DNA from 3 places in the Paucibacter sp. KCTC 42545 genome. Region 3 is predicted to be linked to each of the others. Evidence: predicted binding sites of a transcription regulator. Region 3 holds the regulator's gene; each other region holds the start of a gene.
What was found. The regulator FNR, encoded in region 3, switches genes on or off when oxygen is low (the NO sensors DNR and NnrR bind a similar motif). The targets are predictions, from matches to a motif close to TTGATNNNNATCAA.
Positions count from the first base shown of each region.

Region 1 (7,367 bases), 1.2 Mb from region 3:
GACAAAGCCAGCGGCGGAAAACGGGTCTGGAAGAGTGCAGACGTAATTTCTGCATGAAATTCTCGCCAGGCTCAAAAAAGCATGGCATAATCGTGGGCTTCCCGGTTAGCAAATAACTCAAACGAGAAATTTGCTGCAGCGACGCAAATACCGGGCGGTTAGCTCAGTGGTAGAGCACTGCCTTCACACGGCAGGGGTCGCAGGTTCGAACCCTGCACCGCCCACCAGAATTGATGATTGGTCGACAACCGTATCGACTTCACTGTTCTAAAAGTTTTTGTCGCAGGCCCAAATACCGGGCGGTTAGCTCAGCGGTAGAGCACTGCCTTCACACGGCAGGGGTCGCAGGTTCGAACCCTGCACCGCCCACCAGAATCACCCCGTCAAGTCGTATGGCTTGGCGGGGTTTTTTCTTTGTGCCCTGCAAATCAATTTGGCGCTCGGTTGGCGCTCAATTGGCGTTCACTCGGGGATGCAGTTCGCTTGTAGCGGCTGCGCAAAACTTAGGGCATTTGTTGAGGCCGCAAGGCCCATGATTGGCGACACTGAAGCATCGTCGTTTGATGCGCTAGAAAGGCCTTTGCCCATGTCGTCCCGCTCGCCCGCCTGGTTGGATGCCCAGTACAACAACCGGGCACGCGTGAGCGATAGCGCCGTGCTGCTGGAGCGCTGGGCTAGCACTTCGCGCTTTGTGCGCGAGCAGATGGCTTGCAGCCTTGATCTAGCCTACGGGGCGGCGCCCAGCGAGCGCCTGGATGTGTTTCCGAGCGATGTCTCGCAAGCCCCGGTGCTGGTGATCTTGCATGGCGGCTGGTGGCGCGCTTTGGACAAGTCGGATATGTCGTTTCTGGCCAGCGCCTTCACCGAGGAAGGTGCGATGGTGGTCATCCCCAACTACGCGCTATGCCCTGAGGTCAGCATGGACCGCATCCCCTTGCAGCTGACTCAGGCCCTGGCCTGGGTCTGGCGCCATGCGGCGGACTATGGCGGCGACCCCAATCGCATCGTGCTGATCGGCCATTCGGCCGGAGGGCATTTGGCGGCCATGCTCAGTTGTTGCGACTGGAAGGCGGTGGCCTGTGATCTGCCGCGGCATTTGATCAAGGGAGCGATGTCGGTATCGGGCGTGCATGATCTTGAGCCGATTCGCAAGACGCCGTTTCTGCAGGCCGATTTGCGCCTCGACGCCGCGGCCGTGCGGCGCTTGAGCCCGGTGCATTTCCCGGCGCCCGAGGCGCCGTTCTACGCCGTGGTGGGTGCCGATGAAAGTGCTGAATTCAAGCGCCAGAATCGCTTGATCCGCCAGGCCTGGGGTGCGCGCGCGGTGCCGGTGTGCGAGGAGATTGCAGGCTGCAACCACTTCGACATCCTGCATGACTTGGCGGACCCGGCCGGCCGAAGCCATTTGCTGGCCCGGCGCCTCTTGGATCTGCGTTGGTACAGCCCTTTGCTCTGAGCGGCAGGCGGCCGCGAGAGTCTCAGCCTTAGCTTCAGACGGCGGTGTAGCGGCCCGGCCGGTGGTTCACGACCAAGGCGGCGTTGATGGCGGCCATGCCCAGCAAGGACAGGGCCACACGGCTGGGCGACACAAAGGCCAGTGAACTGAGCAAGATCAGCCCGTCCAGCGCGGCCTGCACATAGCCGGCTGGCCAGCCCTTTTTCTCTTGCAGATAGAGCACCAACACATTGAGCCCGCCCAGCGAAGCGCGGTGGCGAAACAGAATCAGCATGCCCGCGCCAATCAGCAAGCCCCCGGCGATGGCGGCGAAGATGGGATTGAGGAGGCTGAACTGCAGCCAGCGCGGCAAGATCTCACTCAGCACCGACATCAGCCCCACGGCCAGCACCGTTTTGACGGTGAAGGCCGGGCCCATGCGGTGATAGGCCAGCCAGTAGAAGGGCAGATTGATGGTGAAGAAGAGGGCGCCAAAAGGCAGACCCGAGGCGTAGTGAATCAGAAAGGCGATGCCCACCGTGCCGCCGGTCAACATGCCGACTTGCTTGAACAAGGCTACGCCCAGGGCGACGAACAAGGTGCCGGTGATCAGGGCCTGCACGTCCTCGAAATTGCTGTGCTTGAAACTGCGGCTGGCCGCGCGCAGTTTGTCGATGGGCTTCATGCCTTGTTCATCCGTTCATCCACCATTTGATGATGCCTTTGGCAATGAAGCCGATCATGCCGAAGCCCAGGGCCAGCAAGAGCACAAAGGTGCCGAAGCGCCCGGCCTTGGACTCGCGAGCCAGCTGCAGGATGATGAAAATCATATAGACCATGAAGGCGGTGACGCCCCAGGTCAGCCCGAACTGGGCGATTTGTTGCTCGGTGTATCCAAACATGGCGACTACTGCGCTTTCTTCACCAGGTCGCGGTAGGCATGCCAGCTGGCATGGCCCAACCAGGGTAGGACCACGATCAAACCCAGCATGGCCGAAGCCATGCCCAACAGGGTCAGCAGCATGATCAGGGCGGCCCACAAGGCCACGGGGGCCGGATATTCCATCACCACCCGCCAGCTGGTGAACACCGCGCCCAGGATGCTGACTTCACCGACCTTGCTGTCCAGCATCAGCGGCACCGCGATCATGGTGGAGGCAAACATGGGCGCGGCGAGCAAGGCACCCAGGCCCAGCCAGGCCTCAAACAGATGCGAGTCTTCATTCAGCACCACATGGCGCAAAAATTGATCGGGTGTGTTGATCGGGGCTTCGGCAAAACCGGTGATCAGGGCGGCCGAAGTGGTGACCCAGCCAATGCCGGCAAACGCCAGCAGCACGCCGAAGACAACCAAGCGGCCATCGCGCGGGCGCCAGGCTTCGATGACATGGGCCAGGCTGGGCTCGCGGCCCATCTCAAGATCACGACTGATCACATACAGGCCGGTAGCCAGAATGGGTGCCACCAGCAAAAAGCCGCTGAAGGCGCCGGCCAGCAACCAGAAACGATCGCGGGCCAGCCACAGAATCAGACCGCCCACCAGGGCCATCGCCAGGCCGTGCAGGAGCGAGGCGCCCGGGCAGCGCAGCAGATCTTGCCAGCCCCGCGCCAGCCAGCCCAGCGGCCGCAACAGGGGAATGGGCTTGACGCCAAACTGGCGTGATTGCTGCAGGGCTTTTTCGGTTTCGAGCATGGGCATGATGTGTCAGCGTGGATGATGCCGCGCAGCGCGCCAAAGCGGCTTGAGCAACATCAAGTCAGGTCCGGATCGGAAAAACTCTTCGCTGCATTATTGACCGCTGCTCGCCTCGGCGCCCTTGGGGTTTTGGCGGGATGCTGCGCGCCTCAACCTTGCAGCAATTGCGCGGCCGCTGCGTTCAGGCTGGCGCTCTCGCCATCGGCCAGATGCAAGCGTTGGGCTTGCGCCAGCTGGGGATAGTGGCCGCTGAGTGAGCGTTCGTAGCCGGGGTCGTAATGCTCGCGCATCAGCTCGGCGAAGACGCTGGCGAAGTCGCCGTCGCGAGCCAGGGCTTGCCAGCGCTCCACTTTCTGGCGGCCGCGCAGGGTCACTAGGCAGTCCATCAGTGCACAGAAGGCCTCGGGCTGCTGGATGAAATGGGCATAGTCCTGCAGCAGCAACTGCACTCTGGCCTCGTCGGGCATGTCGACCCAGAAAATCGTGGCGCTGGCACGCATGGCAGCGTGCAGGGGTTCGGGCAGGCGCAGCTGTCCGATCTTGCGGCTTTCGCTTTCCACGAAGATGGGCCGGCTCAGGTCCATGGACTTAAGGGCTTGCCACAACAGGGAGTCAAAGCGCTTCTGGCTGGGCTGGGGCTGGCCCGGCAGCGCGCCCAGCACCGAGCCACGGTGCAGGGCCAGGCCTTCCAGGTCCAACACCTGGCCGCCCTGGGCGCGCAGCGCCTGCAGCAAACGGGTTTTGCCCGTGCCGGTTCGGCCGCACAAAACGCGCAGCTGCAGGCCCAGCGGCATGGTTTCCAGGCCGGATCGCACTTCCGCACGGTAGGCCTTGTAGCCGCCCACCAATTGCAGGGACTTGAAGCCGATCTGGCCCAAGAACCAATGCATGGCGCCGGAGCGCTGGCCGCCGCGCCAGCAGTAGACCAGCGGGCGCCAATTGCGTTGCAAGTCCGCGCCGTGGGTGTCCAGATGCTTGGCGATATTGCGTGCCACCAAGGCGGCGCCGAGCTTGCGCGCTTCGAAAGGCGAGGCCTTGTAGAGCGTGCCGACGATGCGGCGCTCCTCATCACCCAGCACCGGCCAGTTGAGGGCGCCGGGCCAGTGATCCTCGGCAAACTCGGAAGGGCTGCGCACGTCGATGACGGCGTCGAATGCCTGTGGGGCGGCCAGGGCCTGCGCCGCGTCGATGACTTGTGGGCGTGGGCTCATGATTTCAATTTGGTCTTTGGCTTACTTGGGCAAGGCGATGGCGTCGAGCAATTCGCTCTCGATCTGCAACTGCGCGCGGTTGAGTTGCAGGGAGGGACCGTCGACCAGGAACGTGTCTTCGACCCGTTCGCCCAGCGTGGAAATCTTGGCCAGCTGCAAATTGATGCCATGGCGCGCCAGCACGCGGGCAATGGCATAGAGCAAGCCGGCGCGATCGGTGGTGCTGATGGACAGCAACCAGCGCTGCCCGCGCTCATCCGGCCGCAGCGCAATGCGCGGCGTGTAGGGGAAGCTCTTGACCCGGCGCGACAGGCGGCCCCGACGCGGCTCCGGCAAAGGCCCGGCCGCATTGAGGGTCTGGCTCAGCTTGGTTTCCACCAGCGAGACCAGATCGCGGTGATGCAGGTCAAGGTCCGGGCTGGCGACCTGGAAAGTGTCCAGCGCATAGCCATTGCGCGTGGTGTGCACCTTGGCGTCGAGGATATTGAAGCCGGCGCCGTCGAAGTAACCACATAGCCGGGCGAACAGATCGGGCCGGTCGGGCGAGTAGACCAACACCTGCAAGCCTTCGCCCACCGGTGAGGGTCGGGCGCTGACGATGGCCTGGCCCGCGCCCACATGGCGCCAGAGCGAGCGCGCATGCCAGGCCAGTTCGCTGGCTTCGTGGCGGGCAAAGTAGCTCAGCTCCAGCGTCTCCCACAGCGGGGCCTCGGTGCCGGGCAACATGCTGTGCAGGGCCAGGGCATTGCGGGCCTCATGTTTGCGGGCCTCGATTTCGGCATCGGCATTCGGCCGGGCGCCGCCCAGGGCGCGCAGGGTGACGCGGTAGAGGTCTTCCAGCAGCTTGCCCTTCCAGGCATTCCAGACCTTGGGGCTGGTGCCGCGGATATCGGCCACGGTGAGTAAATACAGGCCGGTGAGGTGGCGCTCATCTCGCATCTTGGCGGCGAAAGCGGCAATCACCTCGGGGTCGGACAGGTCTTCTTTTTGGGCCACACGGGAAAGCGTTAGGTGGTGTTGCACCATGAAGCAGACCAGCGCCGTATCGTCCTTGTTCAGGCCGTGGTCGCGGCAGAAGCGTTTGACCTCGACGGCGCCCAAGTCCGAATGATCGCCGCCACGGCCCTTGGCTACGTCGTGGAAAAGGGCGGCGATGTAGAGCAGCTCCGGCTTGTCCCACTGCGCGGCCAGGGCCGAGCAAAAGCTGTACTCATGCGCATGCTCGGGGATGAAGAAGCGCCGCACATTGCGCAGCACCATCAAGATGTGCTGATCCACCGTGTAGACGTGGAACAGGTCATGCTGCATCTGGCCGACGATGCGGCGGAACACCCACAAGTAGCGGCCCAGCACCGAGGTCTGGTTCATCAGCCGGAAGGCATGCGTTTGGCCCTCGGGCTGGCGCAGGATCTCCATGAAGGTGGCGCGGTTCACCGGGTCGCGGCGGAACTTGGCATCCATCAGCTCGCGGGCGTTGTAGAGCGCGCGCAGGGTGCGCGCCGACAAGCCCTTGATGCCAGGGGTTTGCTGATACAGCAAGAAGGTGCGCAAGATGGCGTGGGGCTGCTGCTGGTAGAGCTCGTCGCTGGCCACTTCCAGCATGCCGGCGCGGTCCAGGAATTCGGGCGTGATATTGCGCATCAGGCCTTGTTGCGAGCCATTGACCTGCTCTTCCAGATTCAGCAGAAGAATCTGGTTGAGTTGGCTGACGGCCTTGGCGGCCCAGTAGTAGCGCCGCATCAGCACCTCGGAGGCGCGCTGCGCCTTGCTGGCGGTGTAGCCAAAGCTCTCGGCCACGGCGGTCTGCAAATCGAACACCAGGCGGTCTTCGCGGCGGCCGGCAATCAGGTGCAGGCGGGCGCGGATCAGCTTGAGCAGGCCTTCGTTGCGCTGCAGCTGATGGCTTTCAAACTTGGTGATCAGGCCTTTGGCCGCCAGCTCCCGCCAAGTCTGCCCCAAGCCCGCGGCGCGGGCGATCCAGATCAGCACTTGCAAGTCGCGCAAGCCGCCGGGGCTTTCCTTGCAGTTGGGCTCCAGCGAGTAGGGCGTTTCCTCGTACTTGGTATGGCGCTGGCGCATTTCCAGCGTCTTGGCGCGCAGGAAGGCGCTGGCGTCCATGCTGGCCATCAGCTGCGCTTCCATCTGCTTGTGCAGGGCGCGGGCGCCGCAGAGCAAGCGTGACTCCAGCAAGGCGGTCTGCACCGTCACATCGGCGCCGGCTTCGATCAGGCATTCGTCCAGTGTGCGAACCGAGGAGCCAATCTCCAGGCCGGTGTCCCAGCATGCGGTGATGAAGGCTTCGATGCCGGACTTGATGGCGCCGCTGGTATGGGCCTCCACCCCATCGGGCAGCAGCACCAGCACATCCACGTCGGAATAGGGGAAGAGCTCGTCCCGCCCGTAGCCGCCCACCGCCACCAGCGCCGCGCCGGCCGGCATTTGCGCCGCGGCCCAGAGTAGCTGCAGATGCGCATCAACATGGCGCGCCAAGCGGCGCAGCAGCGTGGCCGATGCGGTCAGCGTGGGGCGGGCCTGGGCGAATTCGTCCAGCAAGGCCTTTTTGCCGGCCTTGAAACGTTGACGCAGGTCGCTCATATCGGCGCTGCTGAGTGGCGCAGCGAGCGCAGGCGCGGGCAGCTTGCCCATGGCCTCAGGTGCTGGTGGCGGTGATGAAGGCCGGCGGCGGCGGGCTACCGGCCGACAGGGTGAACACCTCGTAGCCGGTGTCGGTCACGATCAGCGTGTGTTCCCACTGGGCAGACAAGGAGCGATCCTTGGTCTTGATGGTCCAGCCGTCGTTGTGTTCTTTGATCTCGCGCCGGCCGAGGTTGATCATGGGCTCGATGGTGAACACCATGCCGGGCTCGAGTTGCACCAGGGTGCCGGGGCGGCCGTAGTGCAGCACTTGCGGTTCTTCGTGGAAGACCTGGCCGATGCCGTGGCCGCAGAACTCGCGCACCACGCTGAAGCCGGCGTTTTCGGCAAAGGTCTGGATGGCGTGGCCGATGTCGCCCAAGTAAGCGCC
Region 1 is NZ_CP013692.1:1,461,256-1,468,622, forward strand. It holds gene dnaQ (DNA polymerase III subunit epsilon) at 1-57, shown strand, start outside; tRNA gene AT984_RS06470 (tRNA-Val) at 153-227, shown strand; tRNA gene AT984_RS06475 (tRNA-Val) at 298-372, shown strand; gene AT984_RS06480 (alpha/beta hydrolase) at 587-1,456, shown strand; gene AT984_RS06485 (YitT family protein) at 1,491-2,120, opposite strand; gene AT984_RS06490 (DUF2788 domain-containing protein) at 2,128-2,337, opposite strand; gene AT984_RS06495 (DUF2189 domain-containing protein) at 2,343-3,134, opposite strand; gene mnmH (tRNA 2-selenouridine(34) synthase MnmH) at 3,281-4,342, opposite strand; gene AT984_RS06505 ([protein-PII] uridylyltransferase) at 4,364-6,988, opposite strand; gene map (type I methionyl aminopeptidase) at 6,993-7,367, opposite strand, start outside.
Region 1: the regulator FNR is predicted to act here: its motif matches at 3,178-3,191, upstream of AT984_RS06495 (DUF2189 domain-containing protein).

Region 2 (7,367 bases), 2.1 Mb from region 3:
ATAGCTTCTACAACCTCGTGGACCTGATGTTTGCCGACGGTGGCGGCAACCCGACCCCGCCGGCCTCGGTGTGGGCCGTGCGCGGCGGCATCTACCCCTCGGTGGATTTGCAGCCGGGCGACAAGGTGGCCACGCGCGTCTTTGATGCCAAGGGTGAGCGCGCCGATCTGCAGACGCGCTTGACCATTGCCAATCAGGCCGACGGCCAACGCAACACCTGGCCCTATCTGCTGGCGACCCGCGTCAACGCCCAGCAAAGCCTGCTGCGTGCCGGCCAATTGGCGGCAGACGGCACCATCTCGCCGGTGCAAGGCCAGAACGAGGTCTTCGCCCGCCAAGACAGCGGCTTGAATCGCGTCGAGGTGCAGATCGAAAAAGCGGCCACGCCGCCCGGTGCCGATCTGTTGGTGAACGGCCTGGCTGCACAGCAAACCATTGTGGGCGGGCAGCTAACGCTGCAGTTCGGCGTCACCGCAGTGGGTGAGGTGGACTTGAATGCCAGCGTCTTCGACCATGGCGGCCAGACCAAGGGTGTGGCCACGGCCTCGCTGAATAACTCGGGCCAGAACCTGCGCATCGTCATCGACAAGCCAGCGGCAGGCCATCACCAGCTGGTGCTCAAGGGCGTGGTCAAGGGCAGCGGTGTCTTGATTCAGAAGACCTTTGATCTGATGTTTGTGGCCGATCCCGCCGCGGGCGGCAACTTCCAGTACCGCTTCCCGGATGGGCTGAAGAGCTACAAGGCCGGCACCCGGGTTCTGCAGCCCAAGAACGGTCGTGTCTATGAATGCCGCCCTTGGCCCAATAGCGGCTATTGCGTGCAGTGGGCGCCGTCGACGCCGCAGTTTGAGCCGGGCACCGGTAGCCACTGGCAAGAGGCCTGGATCGCGCGTTGATCTAGCGTGGGCCTGATGCGGAGTCGCCTAAGCCGCTTGAGACCTGCTGGTTCCGCTCGATATGCAGTTCATCGAGTCAGGGGCCGGTCGGTCGCAGGCGGCTTTTAACTTGGAGCCACCCCATCTAGAGTCCTGCTGTGAGTTCGGGGTGGGCCTGAGCTCGCAAACGCTTGAGGTCTGACACCCTCGATGAAAGGTCTGCGGTGAAGCTCTTGTTGTGGTTGCTGCTGTTCGTGCTGTGTTGGCCGCTGGCCTTGCTGGCGCTGCTGCTGTGGCCGGTGGTTTGGCTCTTGTCTTTGCCATTTCGCCTGATTGGCATCAGCGTGGAGGCGGTGTTTGCCTTGCTGCGCGCCGTGCTATTTCTGCCTGCGCGACTGCTGGGGCATAAGGACGCTTGATGGCGAGAAGCCAGCCCGATTGAGTGGGCTGGCTTCGCGGCCTGCGCTTAGATTTTCATCACCACCCGGCCATCGATATGGCCTTGCTTCATCTGGTCGAAGATGTTGTTGATGGATTCCAGCTTGTCGCTGCTGTAGTGGGTTTGGATCTTGCCATCAGCGGCAAAGGCCAGGGCTTCTTCCAGGTCCTTGCGGGTGCCGACGATGGAGCCGCGAATGGTCTTGGCGTTGAGCACCACATCAAAGATCGGCAAGGCAAAGTCGCCCGGCGGCAGGCCCACCAGTGACATGGTGCCGCGCTTGTGCAGCATGCCCACGCCTTGCTTGAAAGCGCTGTTGGACACGGCAGTGACCAGCACGCCATGGGCGCCGCGCACATGCTTTTGCACTTCAGCCACCGGGTCTTGCGTCAACGCATTGATGCAGACTTCGGCGCCCAGCTCGCGAGCCAGCGCCAGCTTGTCCTCGGCAATGTCCACCGCGATGACGTGATAACCCATGGCCTGCGCGTACTGCACCGCCATATGGCCCAGACCTCCGATGCCGGAGATGGCCACCCAGTCGCCGGGCTTGCAGTCCAGCACCTTGAGCCCCTTGTAGACGGTGACGCCGGCGCAGAGCAGGGGCGCAGCGGGGTCGAAGTCCAGCTTGTCAGGCAGGCGGCCCACATAGCTGGGGTCGGCCAATACATACTCGGCATAGCCACCGTTGACGGTGTAGCCGGTCATTTGCTGTTCGCCGCACAAGGTTTCCCAGCCGGTGATGCAGTGCTCGCAGTGGCCGCAGGCGGTGTGCAACCAAGGCACGCCGACCCGGTCACCTTCCTTCACATGCTTGACGCCGCGGCCCAGCGCGGCCACAAAGCCCACGCCCTCGTGGCCGGGGATGAAGGGCAGGCTGGGCTTGACAGGCCAGTCGCCATTGGCCGCATGCAGGTCGGTGTGGCACACGCCTGAGGCCACCACCTTGACCAAGACTTGGCCGTCCGCCACTTCGGGCACGTCCACTTCTTCAATTTGTAGCGGCGCGCCAAATTCGTGGACGACCGCGGCCTTCATCTTTTGAGCCATGACACTCCTCTCCTGGTTGGCGGGCCGAGTGGGGCCCGGAGTCAGAAGTATGTCGATTCACGGCGACGGGTCAATGAGCTAGATCAAGCCAGCCATGCGGCTTGTCCGCATAGCGGCGCCCGGCTGTCACCTTCTTGTGGCTCAGACCTTCATCTCCAGGCGCAATTGCCATTGGGTGAAGCTGCGCCCGCCGGTGTCGGTGGTGATGATTTGATCGGTGGTGCTGATGACGCTGCCGTTGCTATAGCTCAAGGGATTCAGATTGCTGGCCGACAAACGCAGCTGGGTGTTCAGATTGACGGACCACAGCGCGAACGCATCCAGCACCACCTTGCGGGAGTTGTGCACCTCGGTCAGCAAGCTTTGCTGCACCGTGACCGAAGGCGTCCAGTTCAGCCCTGCGCCAAGCGAGAGCGGCAAGCTGCGCAGCTTGTAGTCGGCGCCCAGATTGGCGGTGGCCTTGGGTTGTTGGTCCAGGCGATTGTTGGGACCGGGAATCCCGTCCACCGAGGAGCGGAACAAGCTCAGATTGCTGCGCACCGACACCGGCCAGGCCTCGGGCAGGAATTCGTCCAGGCGGAACTTGGCTTCCAGCTCCAGGCCCATGGTGCTGGCATTGCCGATGTTCTGTGGCCGCGCTACCCAGCGCGGCACGCTGGCCCAGCTGACGGTTTCCAGGCTGGTGACGGTGCGCATCAGATCGCTGATGCGGCGGTAGAACAGATTGGCGCTGAGCACGCCGCCCTTACTCAAATAGCTCTCAAAGGCGATGTCAATGCCGGTGGCCAGCTCGGGCTTGAGATTGGGGTTGCCGCTGCGGTCGGGGTAGTTGGCGGCGTTGGGGCCGCAGGGCTGAGCGTCGGGGCAGGGGTATTGGGAGTTGATGGTCGGCTGGGCGATCAGGTCTTGCAGATTGGGGCTGCGGTAGCTGCGGGTCAGGCTGGCGCGGATCTGATCGCGGCTGGGTTTGCCGTCTTGGTCGAGCATTTTCCAAACGCCATGCAAGAGCGGGGTCCAGACGGTGGCGCGGTTGTTCACCGCGTAGTTGGCAGCGGTGCTGCGGGTGGCGATGGTTTCGCCGCGCAGGCCGGCGTAGAAGGCCCATTGCTTGCCCACGCTCCATTCGTCTTGGGCGTAGAGCGCAATGCGCTGGGTGGCGGCGTCAAGGTCGTCGCCGAAGTCCAGCAGATTGCGGCAGGACTGACCGTTTTGCAGGCAGACGCGGTTTTGCTGGCGCTGGGTGCCTTCGCCTTCCAGGCCACCCACCAAGCTGTGTTCGTTTTCCAGCGTGTGCGAGTACTTGCCGTTCAGGCTCCAGGATTTGTCTTCGCTGCTGACGGTGTCGTCCTGACTGCGGCTCAAGGCGGACTGGCGGTATTCCTGCCTCAGCGTATGGCTGTCATTGCGGGCCAGGCCGATGCCGCCGCGCAGCTCCAAGCGGGTGTCGGCATCGATGCGGTGCTGCCACTGCGAGTTGACGCGCAGCATATTGAATTTGCTGTCGCCGGTGCTCAGGGCCTGATCAAAGTCGCCGGGCGTGGGGCTGCTGTGGGTCTGCGTGATCAGGCTGCTGTTATTGCTGCGCGAGGCCACCACAAAAGGCTGAACGCTCAGCGAATCGCCCTCGGCCAGCTTCCACTGCAGGCGCAGGCTCAGGTTCAGGCTGCGGCGCTCGTCCTCTGTCTGGCTGTGGCTGCTCAGCAGGCTGTCGCCACTGCCGTCCAAGTTGTGGGTTAGCGCGCGGCTGTCCAGCGCGTCGCTGCGCTTGACTTGCTGGGTGTTGAGGCTCAGGTTGTAGGCGCCGCCGTTCTCGTCCAGCTTGTCATTGCGGGTCCAGCCCAGGCTGGGTGTCCACAAGCCGTTCTCTTCGCTCATGCCCACGCGCCAGTCGTTCAGGCGTTTTTGCAAGGCTTCACGCAAGACCACATTGATGGTGCCGGCGACGGCGCGGGCACCGTACTCGGCCGAGGGGGCGCGCAGGATCTCGATGCGTTCGACCTGATCGGGCGGCAATTGGTCCAGTGAAAAGCCCGGCGCCATGCGCTCGCCATTGACCAGGATCTGCGTGTAGCCGCCGCCCATGCCGCGCATGCGGATCTCGCCGCCGCGCCCGGGCCGCCCGCCGGTGCTGACGCCGGGCAGGCGCTTGAGCACCTCGCCCAGCGAGTTGTCGCCAAAGCGCTCGATTTCTTCGCGGCCAATAACGATCTTGGCCGCAGTGGCGCTGCGCCGCTGTGCTTCGTCGGAGGCGCGGCCGCTGACCTCGACCCGGTCGAGTTGGGCCGGCGCCTGGGTTTTGTTGACATCGGCCTTAGGTGCTGCCTTCTTGGTAGGCGGCTGCTGCTGTGGCCCGCTGGCGGCTGTGCTGGGCGCGGCCGGCGCTTCCTGGGCTTGGCTGGGAAAGCTGGCCAGGCAGCTCAGGGCCAAGCTCAGGGTGAGTGGGTAGCGCGGGTCATTGGCGCGGACGAGTTTTGGCGTGCGGAACATGGGCGGGCAGGGCAGCGAAGAAAAGCTGGCGAATTGCTTGCTGTTGGTGGAGGCTGCGAAGCATCGCATGCTTGCGAGTTCAGCTTGGCGCCGCAAGCCCTGCGGGGCCGCAGTTTCAACTTTCTTTACCTGCCAGCATTGTTCAATGTTGCGAGCGGACCCACAAAGCAAAAAGGCCACAACCCAATGGTCGTAGCCCTTTTGACATCCGGACACCTATGCAGGAGACGGATTCTTGGCGCTGGTGACGGGTTCCAGTGATCTGCCCAATCTGCAGCCGGTTTGTCGCCTCGAATGCTTTGCAGTATGCCTAGGATTTATGAAGCTGGCGTGACGAAAGAAGGTGAATCGTTCGCCTATTTGCGTTGCGTCAAATTCTCGTCCTGGCCTTCCTCTTCACGGCGGCGCAAGAGCGCTGCGGCGGCCGCAACACCCAAGACCCAGAAGGGCGCTGCCGCGCCACCGCCGCCGCCACTGGGGGCGGGCTCTGGAGCAGGGGTGGGAGTTGGCGCTGGCGTAGGGGCCGGTGTCGGAGTCGGTGTCGGATTGGGCGTAGGTGTGGGAGCCGGTGTTGGATCCACCGGTGCCGTGCCTTGTTTGATGCCGCACTGATCCAAGGCCGCGCTGCTCAGGCTGACTGGGCTGCGGCTAGGTGGCGCATAAGTGCTGGGCGCAGCGGCAAAGCGCAGCGCCTCTTCGGCGTCCAGCAGGCCACTGCCGCAGGTGCTGGTGGTGCAACTGCAGCGCTGGGCGTTGCTGGCGCTGCTGCACTCGCCCAAAGCGGCGGCGGCCACATGGGGGCGGGCGCTGATCTTCAGGCCGGCTTCCACCTGGGCCAGGGTCAGCGCCGGATTGGCGGCCCACATCAGTGAGGCCACCCCGGCCACTTGTGGCGCGGCGAAGCTGGTGCCGGTGCCGGCGGCGTAGTCTTCGCCCGTTGGTGAGGGCGTGGCGGCGGGGCCGCTGGTGGAGAAGATGCCCTCATCGGGGATGCCGGCGAGGTCATCGCAAGTGCGCTTGTAGTTGGCATCGCCGCCGGTGGCCGCCAAGGCCAGCTGCGGGCCCATATTGGCGTAGGTGGCTTTGAAGCCTTGGCGGTTGACGGCAGTCACACCCAATACACCGGCGCAGTTGGCCGGGCGGCCCACGGCCCCGCGGGTATTGCCGGCGGCTGCCACGATCAGCACATTCCTGGCGCGCAGCTCGGCAATCGCGTCTTGATAAAGCTTGGCCGCGCGCGCCACCTCGGGGTTGGCATCCGCTGTGTCGCAACTGGCCACACCGGCAAAGCCGATCACCAGAATCTTGGCCGGATGGGTATTGAGCGGCACGCCGCTGACGGGCAGGCCGGCTGCCCAACGCATGCCGTCCACCATGTCTTGCACGGCAGCGCCGCATTTGCCCGACACCCGCACCGGCAGGATTTGCGCATTCCAGTTGATGCCCGCCACGCCCTTGCCATTGTTGGTGACGGCGCCGAGCTGGCCCGCCACCAGCGTGCCGTGCCAGCTGGGGCTGCTCTGCACGGGGCAGCCATCCCACAGCGCCAGATTCGCATCCTTCTCGGCCTGCGTCAGCGCGTCGCCGGTGTCGGTGGGATCGTTGTTGCGGCCGACGCCGCCGTTGTTGGCGTACTCGGCCTTGCTGATGAAGTTATAGCCCGGCAGGATCAGATTGGCGCGCAGATCGGGGTGGTCGCGTACACCGGTGTCCAGCACGGCGATGACGGGTGCGGCACCCGACACGGGGCTGCCCTGGTTCAGATCCCAGGCCTTGGGGAAGTTGGCCAGGCCGGCATTGGCGCTGCTGTCGCGGCTGCCCAACCACCACTGCTTGTTGGTGTACAGGCTGTCGTTGGGTGTGGCGGCGCGCAGCACATCGGTGGCGAGCAGGGCGAGCACGGCGAGAGCAATAGCGCGCCGGCGTGGTGTGTTGAGCGTAGACATGCGGCGCAGGCTAGTGGCGGCGAGTGAAACTGGCGTGACAAAGGCGGGCTAGGGCGTTGCGACTACGGTAGCTTGTGGTGGTGTAGTCCGAACGGCTTACGGTCTTTGCACATCTTCAAACACTGGTCACATGTCGCACATATCCTGCGGCTGGGCTTTGAACTTGCTTGGGCCTCATTCCAGACGGCTTGAGGGAGCAAGGCCAATCGTTCAATGATTCGAATGCTGTTGCCCCGGCCCGGCCTGAGGCTTAGGGGACAGCGCAATCCGCCACGAGCGGCACACAAAACAAAAAGGTACAAGCTCTATGCATGCTTTGCCCGAACCGGGAGAGCCTGGTGGCTTGCTGGGCGCCGCAACTCAGGTGGAACTGACGCGGCCCTTGGGCGAGATGATCAAGGAGGCCTTGAGTCATGGGGGTCAGGCCTTGCCTCGCGGCATCGTCGAACCCGTCAATGCGGACCAGGTTGAGGCGATGGTGCGCGCCGTTGAGGCCGCGCTGGACGTGCGCCGGCGTTACCAGTTTTTTGTCTGGAGCCAAAGCCATCTGCAAGCCTTATTGCCGCATCA
Region 2 is NZ_CP013692.1:547,709-555,075, forward strand. It holds gene gbpA (N-acetylglucosamine-binding protein GbpA) at 1-896, shown strand, start outside; gene AT984_RS02475 (hypothetical protein) at 1,100-1,294, shown strand; gene adhP (alcohol dehydrogenase AdhP) at 1,342-2,364, opposite strand; gene AT984_RS02485 (TonB-dependent receptor plug domain-containing protein) at 2,506-4,920, opposite strand; gene AT984_RS02490 (S8 family peptidase) at 5,208-6,797, opposite strand; gene epsA (XrtB/PEP-CTERM-associated transcriptional regulator EpsA) at 7,105-7,367, shown strand, end outside.
Region 2: the regulator FNR is predicted to act here: its motif matches at 2,438-2,451, upstream of adhP (alcohol dehydrogenase AdhP).

Region 3 (7,367 bases):
CTGCAAGTGCTGGGCACCACGGTGAAGTGATGGAAGGGCATCAAGTCATGGACATCAATATCTTGCGCAGCATCGTGACCTTGGTCTCGATGGTTGTGTTTCTCTTGATCGTCGGCTGGGCCTATTCCAGCCGCAACAAGGATCGTTTCGACGAGTTGGCCCAGCTGCCGCTCGACGATGAAGTTAGCGGGAGGTCTCAATGAGTGACTTTTTCTCGAATGGTTGGTCGCTTTTCGTTGCCATCGGCACCATTGCCGGTCTGGTTTTCTGCCTGGTCTTGTTGGGTGTTGCGGCTCGTCACCGAGTCATGGCGAACGACAACAGCACGGGTCATGTGTGGGACGAAGATCTGCGTGAAATGAACAATCCCCTGCCGCGCTGGTGGGCGATTCTGTTCGTGCTGACGGTGATCTTCGCCGGCATCTACCTGGCCATGTACCCCGGCCTGGGCACCCACAAGGGCAGCCTGGGTTGGAGCAGCGCCGGTGCCTATGACAAAGAGCAGGCCGAGGCACGCGAAGCCATGGGTGCCGTCTACGCCAAGTTCAACGGCAAGCCGGCAGATCAATTGGCGCAGAACCCGGAGGCCATGGCCATCGGTGAGCGTTTGTTTGCCAATAACTGCGCAGGCTGTCACGGCTCCGACGGCAAGGGCAGCAAGGGCTTCCCGAACCTGACCGACAACGACTGGCTCTACGGCGGTAACCACGACACCATCGTGCAAACCATCACCAACGGTCGTAACGGCATCATGCCGCCGATGGCCGCTGCTGTGGGTTCCGCTGCCGATGTGCGCAATGTGGCTAACTATGTGCTGAGCCTGTCGGGCAGCGCGCACAATGCCATTGCTGCACAGCTGGGCAAGGAGAAGTTCGGTGCCTGCGCGGCCTGTCACGGTGCAGACGGCAAGGGTAACCAGGCTCTGGGCGCGCCCAACCTGACCGACAAGATCTGGCTGCATGGCTGGGGTGAAGATGCTGTGATCGCCATGATCAACAACGGCAAAAACAACCTGATGCCGGCACAAGCCAGCCGCTTGAGCCCCGAGCAGATCAATGTGCTGGGTGCTTATGTCTGGAGTCTGTCGAACAGCTCGGCCGTTGCGGCCAAGTGATGTAGGGCTGAAAAAAGTAGGTTGAGATGAGTGCAGAGGTGGGCCAGACGGCCACGGGTAAATCTTCGGCAGGCAAGGAGACGGTCATTGAGATCGTCAACCTCTACGAAGCACAAAAGAAGATCTACCCGCGTTCGGTGACGGGCGTGTTCGCTCGTTGGCGCTGGGGTTTGGTCTGGTTCACCCAGTTGCTCTTCTACGGCCTGCCCTGGCTGCAGTGGAATGACCGGCAGGCGGTTCTGTTTGAGCTTGCCAGCCGGCGTTTCTATATCTTTGGCCTGGTGCTTTACCCGCAGGACTTTATCTACCTGACGGGTCTGCTTCTGATCTCGGCCTATGCCCTGTTCCTGTTCACTGCGGTGGCCGGGCGTTTGTGGTGCGGTTATGCCTGCCCGCAAACGGTGTACACCGAGATCTTCATGTGGATCGAGAAGCAGTTCGAGGGTGATCGCCAAGCGCGCATGAAACTCGACGCTTCGCCCTGGAACTTCAACAAGCTGTGGCGCAAGAGTGGCAAGCAACTGACCTGGATCGTGGTCGGCTTGTGGACCGGCTTCAGCTTTGTTGGCTACTTCACCCCCATCAAAGAACTGTGGGCTTCGGCCTTCACCTTGGGCTTTGGCCCATGGGAATGGTTCTGGGTGCTGTTTTACGGTTTTGCCACCTACGGCAACGCAGGCTATATGCGCGAGCAGGTCTGCAAATACATGTGTCCTTATGCGCGCTTTCAAAGCGCCATGTTCGACAAAGACACCCTGATCATCAGCTACGACCAAGAGCGTGGCGAGCCGCGCGGTTCGCGTGGCAAGAAGGTCGATGCCAAGGCCGCCGGCCTGGGTTCGTGCATCGACTGCACCTTGTGTGTACAGGTCTGCCCCACCGGCATTGATATCCGCAAGGGCCTGCAATACGAGTGCATTGGCTGCGCCGCCTGCGTGGACGTCTGCGATCAGGTGATGGACAAGATGAACTACCCGCGCGGGCTGGTTCGTTACGACACCCAGAACGGCCTGGCCCAGCATCTCAGCCCGGCGCAGAAGCTGCGCCGCATGTTCCGCCCTCGCGTCATCATTTACAGCGTGGTGCTGGTGACCTTGAGTACGGCTTTGTTGGCCAGCCTCTTGTTCTTGCGCAGCCCCGTCAAACTGGATGTGGTGCGTGACCGCGGCGTGCTGTCCCGCCTGGTGGAAGACGGCTATATCGAGAACCTCTATCGCCTGCAGATCATGAATGCGACCGAGGGCGCGCAGCAGTTCAGCGTCAGCGTCAAGGGCATGGAAGGCATCGCCTTGGGTAAGCCAGTGAGCTTGGTCTTGGCGCCGGCCGAAGCGCGTTGGGTGTCGGTGGCGGTGCGTATTCCGCCGGAGTCGGCGGCGCAGGCCGGTGTCGGCGCGCATGCCATCTCGTTTGCCTTGATGGGACAGGCGGTTGACAAAGCAGGTGTGGCCAGCGGCAAGATCGAGATCAAGGAAAAATCGACCTTTGTCGTGCCGCGCTAAGCGCGAACGAATTTTTGAATAAGAAGTCCTTGCAAAGCAGGAGTTGACGCAATGAGTCAAGAAAACAAGAGCAAGACCGAGTCTTCTAGCCCCTGGTGGCGTGAGAAGTTCATGTGGCTGGTGTGGGGTGGACCGGGTCTGGTGGTGCTTGCCAGCTTTGTGACCCTGTACCTGGCCCTGCATTTCCCCGAGACGGTGCTGGACGAGTCCAAGGTGCAGACCACGTATGTGGGCAAGGCTTCCAAGGAAGCCGCTCCGGCCTCCTTGGCACCGGCCATGAAGGGCCGCAATCACGCTGCCACTGGTACGCAATAAGATGAATACCGAGCCCCGCAATCGTGTTGAGTCGGATGACGCCACCTTTGCGGTGGATCTGCCGCCACCTACGTCCAGGTTGGCACGCTGGGCGATGGCCATTGCCTGGCCGGCCTTTGTGATGGCAGGGGTGACCGAGGGTTTGGTGTTTTCGGTGGTTGACCCCAGCGATCTGACCTGGTTCGGCGGCGAGCGTATGGAACTCTCCCGCCAGGCCGTTTACACGCTCAGCTTTCTGATTTTTTGGAGCGTCATCAGCTTGGCATCCAGCATCAGCCTGATGCTGGCCACCTTGCCGGAGACGCCTGATGCACCTCAAGCCATTCACCCGCGGCGATGGCCGCAGTAGGTCGAAGTAGGCCGCTCGCTCGGGCGGCGCTCAATGCTGAATGCCTGAATGAAAGAAAGAAGGGCTGAGTACCACTCAGCCCTTCTTTTATTGTGCCGCTGGCGCGGCTCAGCAGCCGCTAAGCCTAGGGCTTAGCAGGCGCCGTTGTTCACCAGCTTTTGCAGGCCCGCTTGGTCAAGGATGCGCAAGTGGCGTTGCTTCACTTCCAGCAGGCCCTCTTCCTGGAATTTTGAGAAGGTGCGGCTGACCGTCTCCAACTTCAGGCCCAAATAGCTGCCGATTTCTTCGCGCGTCATGCGCAGCACCAAGGCAGCGGCGGAGAAGCCGCGCGCCTGCAGGCGCTGGGTCAGGTTTAGCAAGAAGGCTGCCAGGCGTTCCTCCGCCCGCATGCTGCCCAGCAAGAGCATCACGCCGTGGTCGCGCACGATTTCCCGGCTCATGATCTTGTGGAACTGGCGCTGCAAATCGGTGAACTCGCGCGACAGCTCTTCCAGTTGCTCAAAGGGAATTACGCAGACCTGGGAATCTTCGAGCGCCACGGCGTCGCAGCTGTGGCGGTCGGTGCTGATGCCGTCCAGGCCCAGCAATTCGCCCGCCATTTGAAAGCCAGTGACTTGGTCGCGGCCATCTTCCGACGAGACACAGGTTTTGAAAAAGCCGGTGCGCACCGCGTAAAGCGACTGGAACGGATCGCCGCTACGGAACAAGGTGTCGCCGCGCGACACTTGGCGGCGGGTGGCAACCAGCTCGTCCAGCTGCTCGAGGTCACCCGACGACAAGCCCACGGGTAGGCAAAGCTCGCGCAAATTGCAGCTGGAGCAGGCGACCTTGAGCGGTTCAATCTTGATAGGTACGGTGACGTTCATAGAGTGCATTATGGATGACGCATATCGCAGTGGGCAGGCGCCGTTGTCGGCATCTGTTCGGGGCAAGGCGGCGATTCGAACGTCTGATCGCCGCTTATCGGCTTCGCCAAACATGATTTAGCTCAAGCCCAATGCGCAATACATGCGATTGTTAGGGCAAAGAATGAGGCCAAACTTGATCTCGGTCAATCGCTTGTGTGGCGGGCTTGGCAATATGCGAGCCATGGTTTCTATCACCCAGCCCCAAGCCCTGTCAGGCAAAGACTCCGCCGTGAGCATCATCAACGAAGACCTGTTGCGTCGTTTCGATGTGTCCGGGCCACGCTACACCTCGTACCCGACCGCGGATCGCTTTGTTGAGGCCTTCACCGCCGAGAACTACGCGCAGGCTTTGGTGCAAAGGGCCACCGGCTCGCAGATTGGCGGCGCTGCGCCCTTGTCGATCTATGTGCACATCCCCTTCTGTGAATCGGTGTGCTACTACTGCGCCTGCAACAAGGTCATTACCAAGCATCACGACAAAGCCGCGGAGTACTTGCAAGCTTTGATCACCGAGATGGACTTGACGCTGGTCCATCTGGGTCGCGGCGCCGGGGTGTCTCAGCTGCATCTGGGTGGCGGTTCGCCGACCTTCTTCAGCGATGAAGAGTTGACGGGCTTGGTGCAGGCCTTGCGTGAGCGCTTCCGCATCGTTGCCGGAGCCGAGATGGCCATCGAGGTGGATCCGCGCACGGTCAATGTGGACCGCCTCAAGCATCTGCGCAGCCTGGGCTTCAACCGCCTGAGTTTCGGCGTGCAGGATTTTGATCCGCATGTTCAAAAGGCGGTGCATCGCCAGCAGAGCTTTGCTAGCGTCGAGGCCTTGATGACGGCGGCGCGCGAGCTGGGTTTTGAGTCCACCAATGTGGATCTGATCTACGGTCTGCCGCTGCAAACCCCCGAGTCCTTTGCTCGCACCATCGAGCAAGTGGGTGCCTTGAAGCCGGATCGCATCGCGCTTTACGGCTACGCTCATTTGCCGCAGCGCTTCAAACCGCAACGCCGTATCGACGAAGCCCAACTGCCGCCGGGTGCCGCCAAGGTGGCGATGTTGCACGGCGCGATTGAAGGCTTCATGACGCATGGCTATAGCTATATCGGCATGGACCATTTCGCCTTGGCCAATGACTCCTTGGCCGTAGCCAAGCGCCAGGGCCGCCTGCATCGCAATTTCCAGGGCTACAGCACCCAGCCGGACTGTGACCTGATTGCTTTGGGTGTGTCGGCGATCGGCCGCGTTGGCGCCAACTACAGCCAGAACGTCAAGACGCTGGAGGCCTATTACGACACCTTGCGTCAAGGCCAGCTGCCCATCGAGCGTGGCTTGGCCCTGACCCGCGACGACATCGTTCGCCGCGCCGTCATCATGGCTTTGATGTGCCAGGGGCGGCTGGAGTTTGAGTCCATCGCCTTGGCGCACCTCGTGGATGTGGCCGAGTATTTCAAGCCCGAGCTGGAGCGCATGCGTGAGCTGGCGGAGCAGGGCTTGGTGACGGTGGACGCCGACGCCATTCAAGTGACGCCGCTGGGTTGGTTCTTTGTGCGCGCTGTGGCCATGGTGTTTGATCGTTACCTGCAAGCCGATCGCAGCCGCGCGAAGTTCTCTAAAATCATCTGATGCTTGATGTCGCCCTTGCCGGCTCGGCCCTGTTGATGGGCTTGGCCGGCGTTCCCCATTGTCTGGCCATGTGTGGCGCGACCTGCGCTGCGGCCGGGGGGCGTGCACCCGTGAGCTTTCAGCTCGGGCGCTTGGTGGGGTACGCGGCCGCGGGAGCGGTGGCGGCGGCCAGCGTGCAATTGCTGGCCCAGATGGGCCAGGCTTCGGCGCTGCTGCGCCCGCTGTGGGTGATGCTGCATGTGGCGGCCTTGATGCTGGGCTTGGCCTTGCTCTGGCGCGGTCAGCCGCCGGCATGGCTGGCGCGTCTGGGGCAGGATGTTGGGCATCAGCTTGAAGTGCCGCTTGATGGCTTGCGCCAAGGGCGTGTGGCCTTCGCCGGCCCGGCGCAAATGAAAGTTCGGGCCCGCGCAGGTCTGGCTGGTTTGGCTTGGGTGGCCTGGCCTTGCGGCTTGCTGCAATCGGCTTTGCTGCTGGCGGCGCTGGCTTCTGGGCCGGTGCAGGGCGGGGCGATCATGGCCTGCTTTGCCATCAGCTCCGGGGCCGGATTGGCGCTGGGGCCTTGGTTGCTGAGCCGTTTGCGTACGGCTCAAGATGGTGGCGCGGGTGCGCTGCGCCTGTCGGTGCGCTTGGGCGGGCTGGGGCTGGTGGCTGCTTCGGGCTGGGCCTTGGGGCATGGCCTGTGGGCGCAGGTGGCGGCTTTTTGTAGCTCGGTGGTTTGACGCCATGCTGACGCCCGCATAACTCTTATAGAAGACTGGGCAGCACAGCGTGGCGCGACTGACTTAGAATTCACCCTCTAATCGATCTACCCCCTTGGGCCTGCACATGGGCCGATCTGGATACCAAATGACCGCTTCGAAATCGACCATCATCTACACCTTGACCGACGAAGCGCCACTGCTGGCGACGGCGTCGTTCTTGCCCATCGTCCGCGCGTTCACCGCGCCTGCGGGCGTTCATATTGAAACCAGCGACATCTCGGTCGCTGGCCGCATCCTGGCGCAATTCCCGGAACTGTTGAGCGAAGACCAACGCGAGCCCGATCAGTTGGCCGCACTGGGCAAGCTGACCCTGAAGGCTGAAGCCAACATCATCAAGCTGCCCAATATCAGCGCCTCGGTGTCGCAGCTGAAGTCGGCGATCAAGGAGTTGCAAGGCAAGGGCTACCCAATTCCCGACTATCCGGAAAGCCCCAAGACCGACGAAGAAAAAGACATCCGCGCGCGCTACGGCAAGTGCATCGGCAGCGCGGTGAACCCGGTGCTGCGTGAAGGTAACTCGGACCGCCGCGCGCCCAAGGCCGTCAAGGAATACGCACGCAAGAACCCACACAGCATGGCCGACTGGAGCCAAGCCTCGCGTTCGCATGTCTCGCACATGCACAGCGGTGACTTCTATCACGGCGAAAAGTCCATGACGCTGGACCGCGCTCGTAACGTCAAGATGGAACTGATCACCAAGAGCGGCAAGGCCATCGTGCTCAAGCCCAAGGTGGCGCTGCTGGACCGCGAAGTGGTCGACAGCATGTTCATGAGCAAGAAGGCGCTGCTGGACTTCTACACCCGTG
Region 3 is NZ_CP013692.1:2,613,432-2,620,798, reverse strand. It holds gene ccoO (cytochrome-c oxidase, cbb3-type subunit II) at 1-30, shown strand, start outside; gene AT984_RS11380 (cbb3-type cytochrome oxidase subunit 3) at 48-203, shown strand; gene ccoP (cytochrome-c oxidase, cbb3-type subunit III) at 200-1,114, shown strand; gene ccoG (cytochrome c oxidase accessory protein CcoG) at 1,141-2,613, shown strand; gene AT984_RS11365 (hypothetical protein) at 2,665-2,928, shown strand; gene AT984_RS11360 (hypothetical protein) at 2,930-3,277, shown strand; gene fnr (fumarate/nitrate reduction transcriptional regulator Fnr) at 3,409-4,143, opposite strand; gene hemN (oxygen-independent coproporphyrinogen III oxidase) at 4,367-5,800, shown strand; gene AT984_RS11345 (urease accessory protein UreH domain-containing protein) at 5,800-6,519, shown strand; gene AT984_RS11340 (NADP-dependent isocitrate dehydrogenase) at 6,647-7,367, shown strand, end outside.